DNA from 2 places in the Paenibacillus sp. FSL R5-0407 genome. Region 1 is predicted to be linked to the other one. Evidence: predicted binding sites of a transcription regulator. Region 1 holds the regulator's gene; the other holds the start of a gene.
The links. The regulator LexA, encoded in region 1, represses DNA repair genes until DNA is damaged. The targets are predictions, from matches to a motif close to CGAACATATGTTCG.

Region 1 (4,827 bases):
TCAAAGTAAATAAAGTGGTAGGAAAAGCACAGTTCGTCCATCATGATGAAGAATTCTATAAATTAATAGTCGATAAAAGCAAGAGTTTTCTAGAACTTGAGGAGGGATCATATGAAAGTAAAACGAATAGTCGCTAACTTTTATACAGAGCAAACTGCAGCAGCTAAACAGTTTTATCAGGACATTCTGGGATTAGATAGCTTAATGGATTTTGGGTGGATAACTACCTATGGTTCCCAAGAAAAGATGGACGTGCAAATCAGCTTTATGTCTGAAGGAGGGAATTCAACGGAAGTGCCCGATATCTCGATCGAAGTAGATGATGTCGAAGAGGCATTGAACCGAATGAAAGAGGCGGGTTACTCAATCGAGTATGGACCGGCTGATGAGCCTTGGGGTGTCCGCAGGTTTTTTGTTAGAGATCCGTTTAATAAACTTGTAAATATTCTTACTCATAAACCTCGCTGAGAGTTCAGTGAAAGAGTGAGGGGTTAATAATGGAATTAACTTATGGAAAAACATTTAAAGAATTTAGATCGCTATATCCAATCACCTTCATTATTATTTCAGTAAACTCATTGCTGTTTATAGCTACCCTAGCTACGAACTTGAAATATGGAGATGCATTTGTACAGTCAATATTCGGAATAACAAATGAGAAGTATGAACCTTGGAGGTTTGTTACCTATGCCTTTATTCATAATGATGTTCAACATTTTTTAGGTAACAACTTATTTTTTTATTTAATGGCTCCTCCCATAGAGATCATTCTAGGTAGAAAAATGTTCATGATTTTTATGATGATAACTATTTTAATCACTCCGATTGGGGACTTTTTGTTTTTTTTAACTGAAAATCTGGTTGGATCATCTGGAATTGTTTTCGGGATAATGGCTATATACTATTACTTGTTTGTTATAAGAAGAGATTTGTTTAGTAAACAAACCATCATAATCATAGCAATTTGGTCTCTAATGGGTTGGGGAAATACATTTTTCATGAAACATGTTAGTGTTAGTGGGCATGTAACTGGTTTTATTTTTGGACTACTATTTTCTGTTTTAGTTTTGAATAAGCATGAGATCAATGAGAGAATGGGTAGGGAACTGTAAATGTTGTTCAAAAATTCTATAGAGGAAAAAAGTCCTAGTTATCGAATGTTGTAAATTATAACATTCGATGGAGGGAATACTAATGGCAAGGAGAAAGAGTAAGGCAAAACAGCAAGAAGAATTCATACAGGCACTATTAGTTCTGGTATTATTCATTTCAATTTTCGGAACTTATGGGCTGACTAAGTCGTTACAAGCGACAGTGATTATCACGATGTTGGCTTTTTCTATTTTCGTTGCAGTGCTTATAATGATTGGCATACAAAGAAAAGAGCGGCTAAAGAGTTCTGGTATTGCAGATATAGATAAAATGGAGGGCGTTCAGTTCGAAAGATATCTGGGCTATTTATTCCAAGCACAAGGATATAAATGTCTAGTTACTAAGGCAGTCGGTGATTTTGGTGCAGATCTTCTCCTTCAAAGAGATGGCAAGAAGATCGTTGTCCAAGCGAAAAGATACAACAAGAATGTCGGCATTAAGGCTGTGCAGGAGGCTCAAGCATCTATTGCGCATTATGGTGCTTCTGAAGCCTGGGTCGTAACTAACAGCGATTATACAAGTGCAGCCTATGAGTTAGCAAAGTCCAATAAGGTTCGTTTAATAAACCGGGATGCATTAGTTGAAATGATTCTCTCGTTGAATCCCGGGGCTTCACCGACACCAAAAGCGATTATTTCTGCAATTCCAGTTGATGAAATGACTTGTCCTAGGTGCGGCAATAAATTGCTCTTGAGAAATAGCTCAAAAGGTCAGTTCTACGGTTGCAGTAGCTTTCCTAAGTGCCGATTCAATAAGAAGAGTCAGGCTGGTTAGAATTCAATTTTTCTAAGCTTCTTGGAAATACATAATGCAATAAACAACCCATCATGCATAGATCATGGTGGGTTTTTCGATTTTCAGTTAGGTCTGCAAAACAAGGATTCTCAAAGACCCGAAATTTCATCCATGATTTTTGATTTTTCGGGCATTCTAAGGGCAAGGAGCTGATGGACATGGTACTTACCCTGAAAAAATACCACCGTCGCAGACTGTGGCTGAGGAAGCTGTGGCGGGGCGAACGTTCCGGAATGAACCGGCAGTTGCAAAATGATGATATGTGGCCTGTGTAAAGGAGTTAGAAATTTCAGAACTTAGTGCAAACAAAAGAGGCTGCCCATTATAGGGAAGCCTCTCTGCTTAATAGCAATAATTAGTGCAAATCACGGAATAGTCCGACAACCTTACCAAGAATGCTCACATGCTTCAGACGAATCGGTTCCATCGTAGGATTCTCCGGCTGTAAGCGGATGTGATCCTTCTCTTTGTAGAAGGTCTTAACGGTTGCTTCATCGTCTTCGGTCATGGCAACCACGATATCGCCGTTATTGGCTGTCTGTTGCTGCCTTACGATCACATAGTCTCCATTATGAATCCCGGCTTCGATCATGCTGTTTCCAATTACGGATAACATGAAAACTTCGCCATCTGCTGAATAATGATCCGGCAGCGGGAAATAATCCTCTATGTTCTCGGTGGCCGTAATCGGTACACCTGCAGTAACTTTGCCAACGACCGGAACGCGAGTCACGCTATGAGCGAACATTCCGATCGTATCGGAGTCATCCTGACCCAGAAGCTCGATGGCCCGAGGCTTGGTCGGGTCGCGGCGGATGAAGCCTTTCTTCTCAAGCCGGTCTAGATGGCCGTGTACCGTTGAGCTGGAAGCTAGTCCAACTGCTTCGCCGATTTCACGTACGGAAGGAGGATAGCCTTTCATTCGGACCTCGTTGCGGATAAATTCTAGTATTGCCTGTTGACGGCTGGACACCTTGGACATAACGATCATCAACCCCATTAGTAACGTTTGGAAAAATTATAACATAGAACTTCCGTTCGTACAAACATAAGTTCTAAATAAGAAGGGAACAATTGTTCGAAAAACTATTGAATCAAACAAGTGTTCGTGTTATATTGAAAACAAATATAAGAACATTTGTTTGGAGTGATGAATATGCTGAAATACAGTACATATCAAAGTATCTATGATAAACCTCAAGCGACCCGTTCCAATTGGGTTGATGGAATAAGAAGTTCGAGGCTGGGCAGAAGTATGGTTAAGATTGCTTTGTTGCTGATCGTATTAATGTTGACAGGGACAGGGGTTGTCTCGGCTTTTGCGGCGGCTTCCGATGGACATGACCGGACTGAATCATCTACGTTCGTGGTGAGACCCGGAGATACCTTGTGGGAAATTGCCGTTGATCATAAACCTCGCGGCAAAGACACCAGAGTTTATGTTGAAGCCATTAAACGGATTAACGGGTTAAACAGCAGCGGCATACAGGCGGGCGACACTCTAATTCTCCCAGATTAAGCATATAATTGCGTGAACTTTCCTTTATATATATGAATGTTTTACTAAGAGCTTGGTACAAGGGCAACTCGCCTTGACAAGCTCTTTTTATCATGTCAAAGTAAGAATTGTTGCCTTATGAAATATTTAAAGAAACAGGAGGGAAACCATGGATATAGATACATTGGTGAACCGTATTAATGAACTGGCACGTAAAGATAAAGCAGAGGGTTTGACCGAAGACGAGATGCTGGAAAGAGCCCAACTGCGCGAAACTTACTTGCAGAACATACGGAGAAATTTCCGCCAACAGCTCGAATCAATCGAAATCGTGGATAAGTAAAGCATGGCCGCCAGGCCTTGCATACATAACCATACATTTTAGGAGGAAAGATCATGGCTTCGTTTGACAGAAAGGTAGAAAGAAATCAGATTCGAATGAACAAAAAGGGGAAGGGTCCCAACCTGAATAATAACCGCGGAGGACAAAACTCCCGCAATGCATTGGGGTCGAAGGGTGAAGGTGATATTTTCAAGGGACGGAATCTGATCTTGCCTGCTGTCTTGGTACTGTTAGCTCTGCTGTATGCTGCGGTTGGCCTGGTTGGAAGCGCTTCGGAAGTAAATTCGGGATTGTTTTGGTTGACGATCGTGCTGTATCTCATTTTGGCTCTGGCTATTTTCCTTAGAAAGCCGTATTTGCGGATTAACAAGGAATGGCTCTATACCTCCAAGTTCAATCGGGATAAGATCTTGCAAGCGAGCAACATCAGCAAAATCAAAATTGATCGCAGCAAAGTGATGATCGTACCGAAAGGGAAAGAAAATAACTGGGTATTTTTGCGCGTTCGCAACCGTTTTGATACGGCAGCTATGGGTGATCGCTTGGAACAATATGCAAAAGTCCATCATGTAACGTTTGAACGGGAATAGAGACAGATAGCAGGTTTTTTATGAGGTGAATATATTCGGGGGAGAGTGTAAAGAGAAATGGCGATTAAAGCGGTATGTTTTGACCTGGACGATACTTTATTGTGGGATGAGCGAAGTGTGAGAGAAGCGTTTGAAGCGACTTGCCTCCGTGCTAAGGATGCTGCCGGAACCGATCCGGCTAAACTGCAGCAGGCGGTGCGTAAAGAAGCGCGTGAGCTTTATGAATCTTATGAAACCTTCCCGTTTACGAAAATGATCGGTATCAATCCTTTTGAGGGATTATGGGCGAATTTTACCGCCGGAGAACAGCCGGAATTTCGCCAGCTTGAACAGCTCGCTCCGGTATACCGTAAAGAATCCTGGAGACGCGGTTTATTAGCTCTGGGAGTAGACGACGATGTCTTGGCTGGAGAACTGGCGGAGCAGTTCGGCCGGGAACGGCGCTCGCG
Region 2 (4,827 bases), on a different contig from region 1:
CCGCATGAACCAGCGCTTTCCTTAATTTCTTTATCTACAACCAGTGGGCATTCACTACTGGAATCTTGATACAATTGCAGCAGTTCATTATTATCATCGCCCCAAGGTGAAGGATATTGGAGCAGAAACTCCCAAATGTCGTCTACATTAAATGATCTAATCGGTGCAAATACAAAGGCATTCCGCAGGGACGAGTGCAGCATTAAATTTTTACCTTCTATAGTATGTGACTGCATGACAGCGGCTCGAGTAGAACTTTCGGAATCCCGGACCCCAAGAAGCATAACAACTTCACCAAATTGATCTACTTTTTCAAGAATGAATTTGTTAGCAGGTTCAATTTTTAGCCGGTCAGTGCACCATCTGAATTTTTGACGTGGAGTTGGATACCCTTTGCCAATAATAGAAGCCCAGAATGTTTGCTCAGCTTTTGGTCTTACTTTTTGAGTTTCAATAGGAAGTCCCATTTCAAGAGCTTTAGTCTGAATTCTTCCTAAGGTGCGGGTAATTTTATCAATAATAAGAGGAGTTTCAACTTGAGTATCCGAAGAAATCACATATACTTTCTTATTTAATTGATTAGGCGGAAGTTCGCTTAATGCCTGAAATACTATTTGAACCAGAGCAGTTGAGTCTTTACCTCCGCTGAAGCCAATTACCCAGGGACGATCATCGGCCAGATATACTTCTTTCACCAATTCTCTAGATTCATTAAATTTACTGCCAGTGTTAAAAATATTAAGTTCCAAGAGGAAAGACCTCCTTAAATTTATCTTCTGTTTTTTGTTCTTGTTCAGTAAGAGGGAGTCCAATTTTATTCTTTATCAGATTGGCTGTGAGTTGAACGGTCTGATTGTTCTTATTAATACGGCCTGTATGACTGTAGGCCCGACCTTGCCAATCTTGTTTATTATCCCTGTGCCATTCAATATGTGTTAATTTTTTAATATATTTCTGCCATTCATCCGGATGATAGAAATAAAGATAGTGACCTATAATACCTATAGCTTCTAAGAAAACACCGTGAGCAACTATAGAATTTGCCCGTAAATCTCTAGGTGATGTTTTCTTCTTCAGCACCTGTTGCCATTCATTAATAGTAGCACTTAAAAGAATCCAGAATTCATTTACGAACTCCTTTTCTTGCTCAGAGATCATCTCGCCTTTCCGCTTACCTAGTAGTCTGCAATTCATATTGAATATATGGTTTAATGCAAATAATTTAGGAGAATTCTTTGAAAGGTTTACCTTTTCCCGATCGGTGTATCGATCCAGCAAGGGAATCTCTGAAATTACTCCCTTTGTTATGAGAGACATTTGATCGCGATGATCGTAAAGTATACCGATAGAAGAAGTTGTGTTCACCGCATGTCGATTAAGATCGGAGAACATCTGCTGAGAACGTACAAGCCCTAAATCATGAAAAAAGACTACAGAAATGGTCTCATCACCAAGTTCTGGAGCAATCTTTAAAGCTTCTTCAATTGCTGCTCTTCTGTGCTGACCGTCATTAATTAGAAATTTTGAATCAAGTGAGATCGAGAGATATCCTATATCTTTAAGCTTGCTGGAATGTTCCTGAAAGACTAATTCCCCATCTACAGATGCCGTTAACGAAGAAAATATGTAGTCCTTTGGATTTTCAAGAATATAGTTGGTTATATCCGGAATTCTTGATTTATTCATAAGACGCTGAGCCCGGTGTTCAGCGGGAATCTCTTCTTCATCGAACAGGAATATCTTAGGGATCAGCCTGAGCGGGCACATCACGGTATAGAATTCTCTCCCTGCTTGAATTCCGCGGAGAGCGGGAAAACTATAACTAAAATTCATGATAGAGCATTCTCCTTTATTACGTACGTAATATTAATGAATGTAATTTGATTTTACTTCAATGCGAACGGATGTTCAATATTTATATTAGTAAATTGACGAAAAAGGGAGATAATAATCAAAATATCTAAAAGATAAAGGTGATAACACTTCCCAAGACATAGTGCATTATCTTAGATCACATCTCTGGAAGGGTCAGTGTCAGATCCCGTCCTTGTTCAAGCCATGTATAGTAGTATAGTAGGTGACGCTTACACCTGCTAGTACGGCGACCTCCTTGCGCCTTAAGCCAGGCGTCTTCCGATTCCTGCTCGGGAACTCACTCCAAGCCCACATCCTCCGGAGTAAGCCGCTCTCTGTGTGATTTGAGAAATATCCCCATCGCTTATGCCTTGCTGTTCGTAACATTCATGGATCGAACACCACCTTAAAGTTTGGTATTGCGCCTTTCATTGGATAACAAAAGAATAGCTAGAAATACGATAACAATTGTACGCTAACATTTCACTGTGTTATCAGCTTTCGCTCTAAGACGATAAGCTGAGCCGTACCACAATTAACAAGTTATTTACTAAAAAAATACTTCAAACTTATCACTTACTGACTGGTCGGCCGTACGTAGGGCATGTCCATAGATATTCATCGTTGTATTGATATTTCCGTGACCAAGCCATTATAGGCATAAAGATGACGAAGCCCATGAAAGGTTAATGATGCTCCGGTAGGTCGGCTTCCGTTCACTTCAACTCGATCACGATGAAAATGTGTGATGCGTGATTGTGGCACTGATGCAGTTAGGATAGAAGTTCAAATGTAAAACTAAAAATGGGCTAAGATATTACCATATCGATAAGCTTTTTCGAATTGAAACGTTAAAAGTAACAATTATTATTGCTAGAGTAGCGGAGCTTAGTTTGGAGTATGGTGAGTTCGTGGAAGATCCATATGGTGTAAAGAAAAGAAAATCGACCTCAGGTGTCTAGTAGATTCAGCTTACTTCTTGCATCGGGTAAGATAGATAAAAATGGGTGTACAGCAAATTGAAGTTTTTGGGGGGATCTACAAAATGAACTTTTAGAAGTGCTCCCCTATAATCGACTTAGTTAAGAGGCTAAAGATTTGCTGTGTATTTTAAGATGTAAATTTCTTGAAGAAACTATTTTATATAAGTATTCATACGGACATTCCGGTTTTGTATGTTCTCATGTTGCGGGAAAAATACTAAGTATCACTTATTTCGGGAGAATATTCAAAAATTACGAAAATCAAACTGCAAGGGAATATATGAACTCGAATGCCTTTTGACTCGCACCCCGAACATCAGCGAGCTTGCTGAGAAAACAACGGCTCTGTCACTCTCAGATCGATCCTGATGCGCTTTGGGGCGACTTTCGTTCCGTATCCAATTATGTATCATAGCTGTGGCTACGAATCCTCCTTAACCAGTGACACACCATTGCCGATAAGTAATAAAAGACGCAATTTAGTCTGCTATACATATCGTACTCAATGGAGGGAAACGAAGAATGAAAAGGATTTTTGGTTTGTTACTTGTTCTATTGCTGGTAACTCCGGCATTTGGCATCAAGACTTTTGCAAGTAATACAGTTAAGGCTGCGGTGACTGGAAGCAGCACCTATTTTGATGGGGAAGAAAAGAGCTCTAACGGCTTCAATATCGCGGGCAGCAATTACTTCAATTTGCGTGATCTGGCCCGGAATTTCTCGGGAACTCCAAGTCAATTCAATATTACCTGGAATCCGGGGAATCAAGCCATTGAAATCGAAACAGGGAAAGCTTATTCACCTGAGGGAACGGAGGACAGCATTTATTTTAGCCGAAGTAGAACATATACTGCTACGTTGTCCACCTCTAAAGTCATGGTAGACGGGGTGATGCAGTCCATTAAGGCCTACAACATTGAGGGGAACACTTACTTTCAATTAAGAGATTTGGCCGACAAAATCCCTTTCGAGCTATCGTATGACAGTCAGCAGAATCGGCTGGTCATGTTCTCAAGAACACCGGATAATGCTTACCGGGCGGCGGTATCCGGTGAAGTGGAGGGGAATGCCGAGTCTTCTTATTTTCCAAGATGGAAAAGTACGGTGTCATCTTATCTAGTAAATAACTCCGATGGCACAGTAAGTGTCGTGGAGGCTGGCAAACAGATTACGATAGATACATACAATGCTAAGTATGAGCTGGCGGCAACGCAAAAGATCGATTATGAGCTGCCGTTGTTTGGCGGTTTTTATAGCGGGGCTCAATATAATTATATCGCTTTTGGACAAGAGAACCGCGAAGAGAACGACAACAAGGAAGTAATCCGGATAGTCCGGTATGATAAAAGCTTCAAAAGAAAGGACAGCGTCTCTATAACTGGGGGACAGAGCTATACCGTTGAACCTTTTGATGCCGGGTCCGGAAGAATGGCCGAGTCAGGCGATACTCTGGTGTTCCATACTTCGCGTACAAGATACACAACGGAGGACAAGCTGAATCATCAATCCCAGCTCACTATTATCGTCAATACCTCAAATATGAAGGTAACCAACGATCTGGGGCGATTCCAGAAAAATCATGTCAGCCACTCGTTTGATCAATATGTATTGTTTGATGGTGGTTCGCAAGTGCTAGTGGATCATGGGGATGCCTATCCCCGTTCAGTAGTTCTTCATAAGGGCAACGGAATGAGTTACAACGAGGTGGATTTGCTTAAGATTCCAGGCAGAATCGGAGCGAATGCGACTGGGGTTTCTATTGGCGGGGTTGAGATGTCCTCAAGCAGCTATATTGCCGCGATGAATACGGTAGACCATTCCTTGGTTAGGGACTACACCTCGTATGAGATGGTAGGGCTGGAAAGGGACCAGCGGGATATCATACTGAGTGTGTTGCCTAAGAACAGTATTAATAATTCCTCCGTTCATACAGTTACACTGGCCAAATATGTCGGTACTGACCAGATCGCGTCGATTCCCAAGCTTATCC

Region 2: dndB (DNA sulfur modification protein DndB) is a predicted target of LexA. The motif match lies at 1,898-1,911, and genes of this name have one in related genera.

Annotation. Positions count from the first base shown of each region.
Region 1 is NZ_JBBPAX010000001.1:1,191,714-1,196,540, reverse strand. Features, by position in the region: gene NYE70_RS05815 (NUDIX hydrolase) at 1-137, shown strand, start outside; gene NYE70_RS05810 (VOC family protein) at 112-468, shown strand; gene NYE70_RS05805 (rhomboid family intramembrane serine protease) at 498-1,112, shown strand; gene NYE70_RS05800 (restriction endonuclease) at 1,195-1,926, shown strand; gene lexA (transcriptional repressor LexA) at 2,303-2,929, opposite strand; gene NYE70_RS05790 (LysM peptidoglycan-binding domain-containing protein) at 3,104-3,466, shown strand; gene NYE70_RS05785 (DUF896 domain-containing protein) at 3,615-3,788, shown strand; gene NYE70_RS05780 (hypothetical protein) at 3,842-4,378, shown strand; gene NYE70_RS05775 (HAD family hydrolase) at 4,436-4,827, shown strand, end outside.
Region 2 is NZ_JBBPAX010000002.1:626,338-631,164, reverse strand. Features, by position in the region: gene dndC (DNA phosphorothioation system sulfurtransferase DndC) at 1-749, opposite strand, end outside; gene dndB (DNA sulfur modification protein DndB) at 739-1,833, opposite strand; partial or broken gene NYE70_RS26040 (helix-turn-helix transcriptional regulator) at 2,027-2,215, opposite strand; gene NYE70_RS21960 (hypothetical protein) at 3,360-4,827, shown strand, end outside.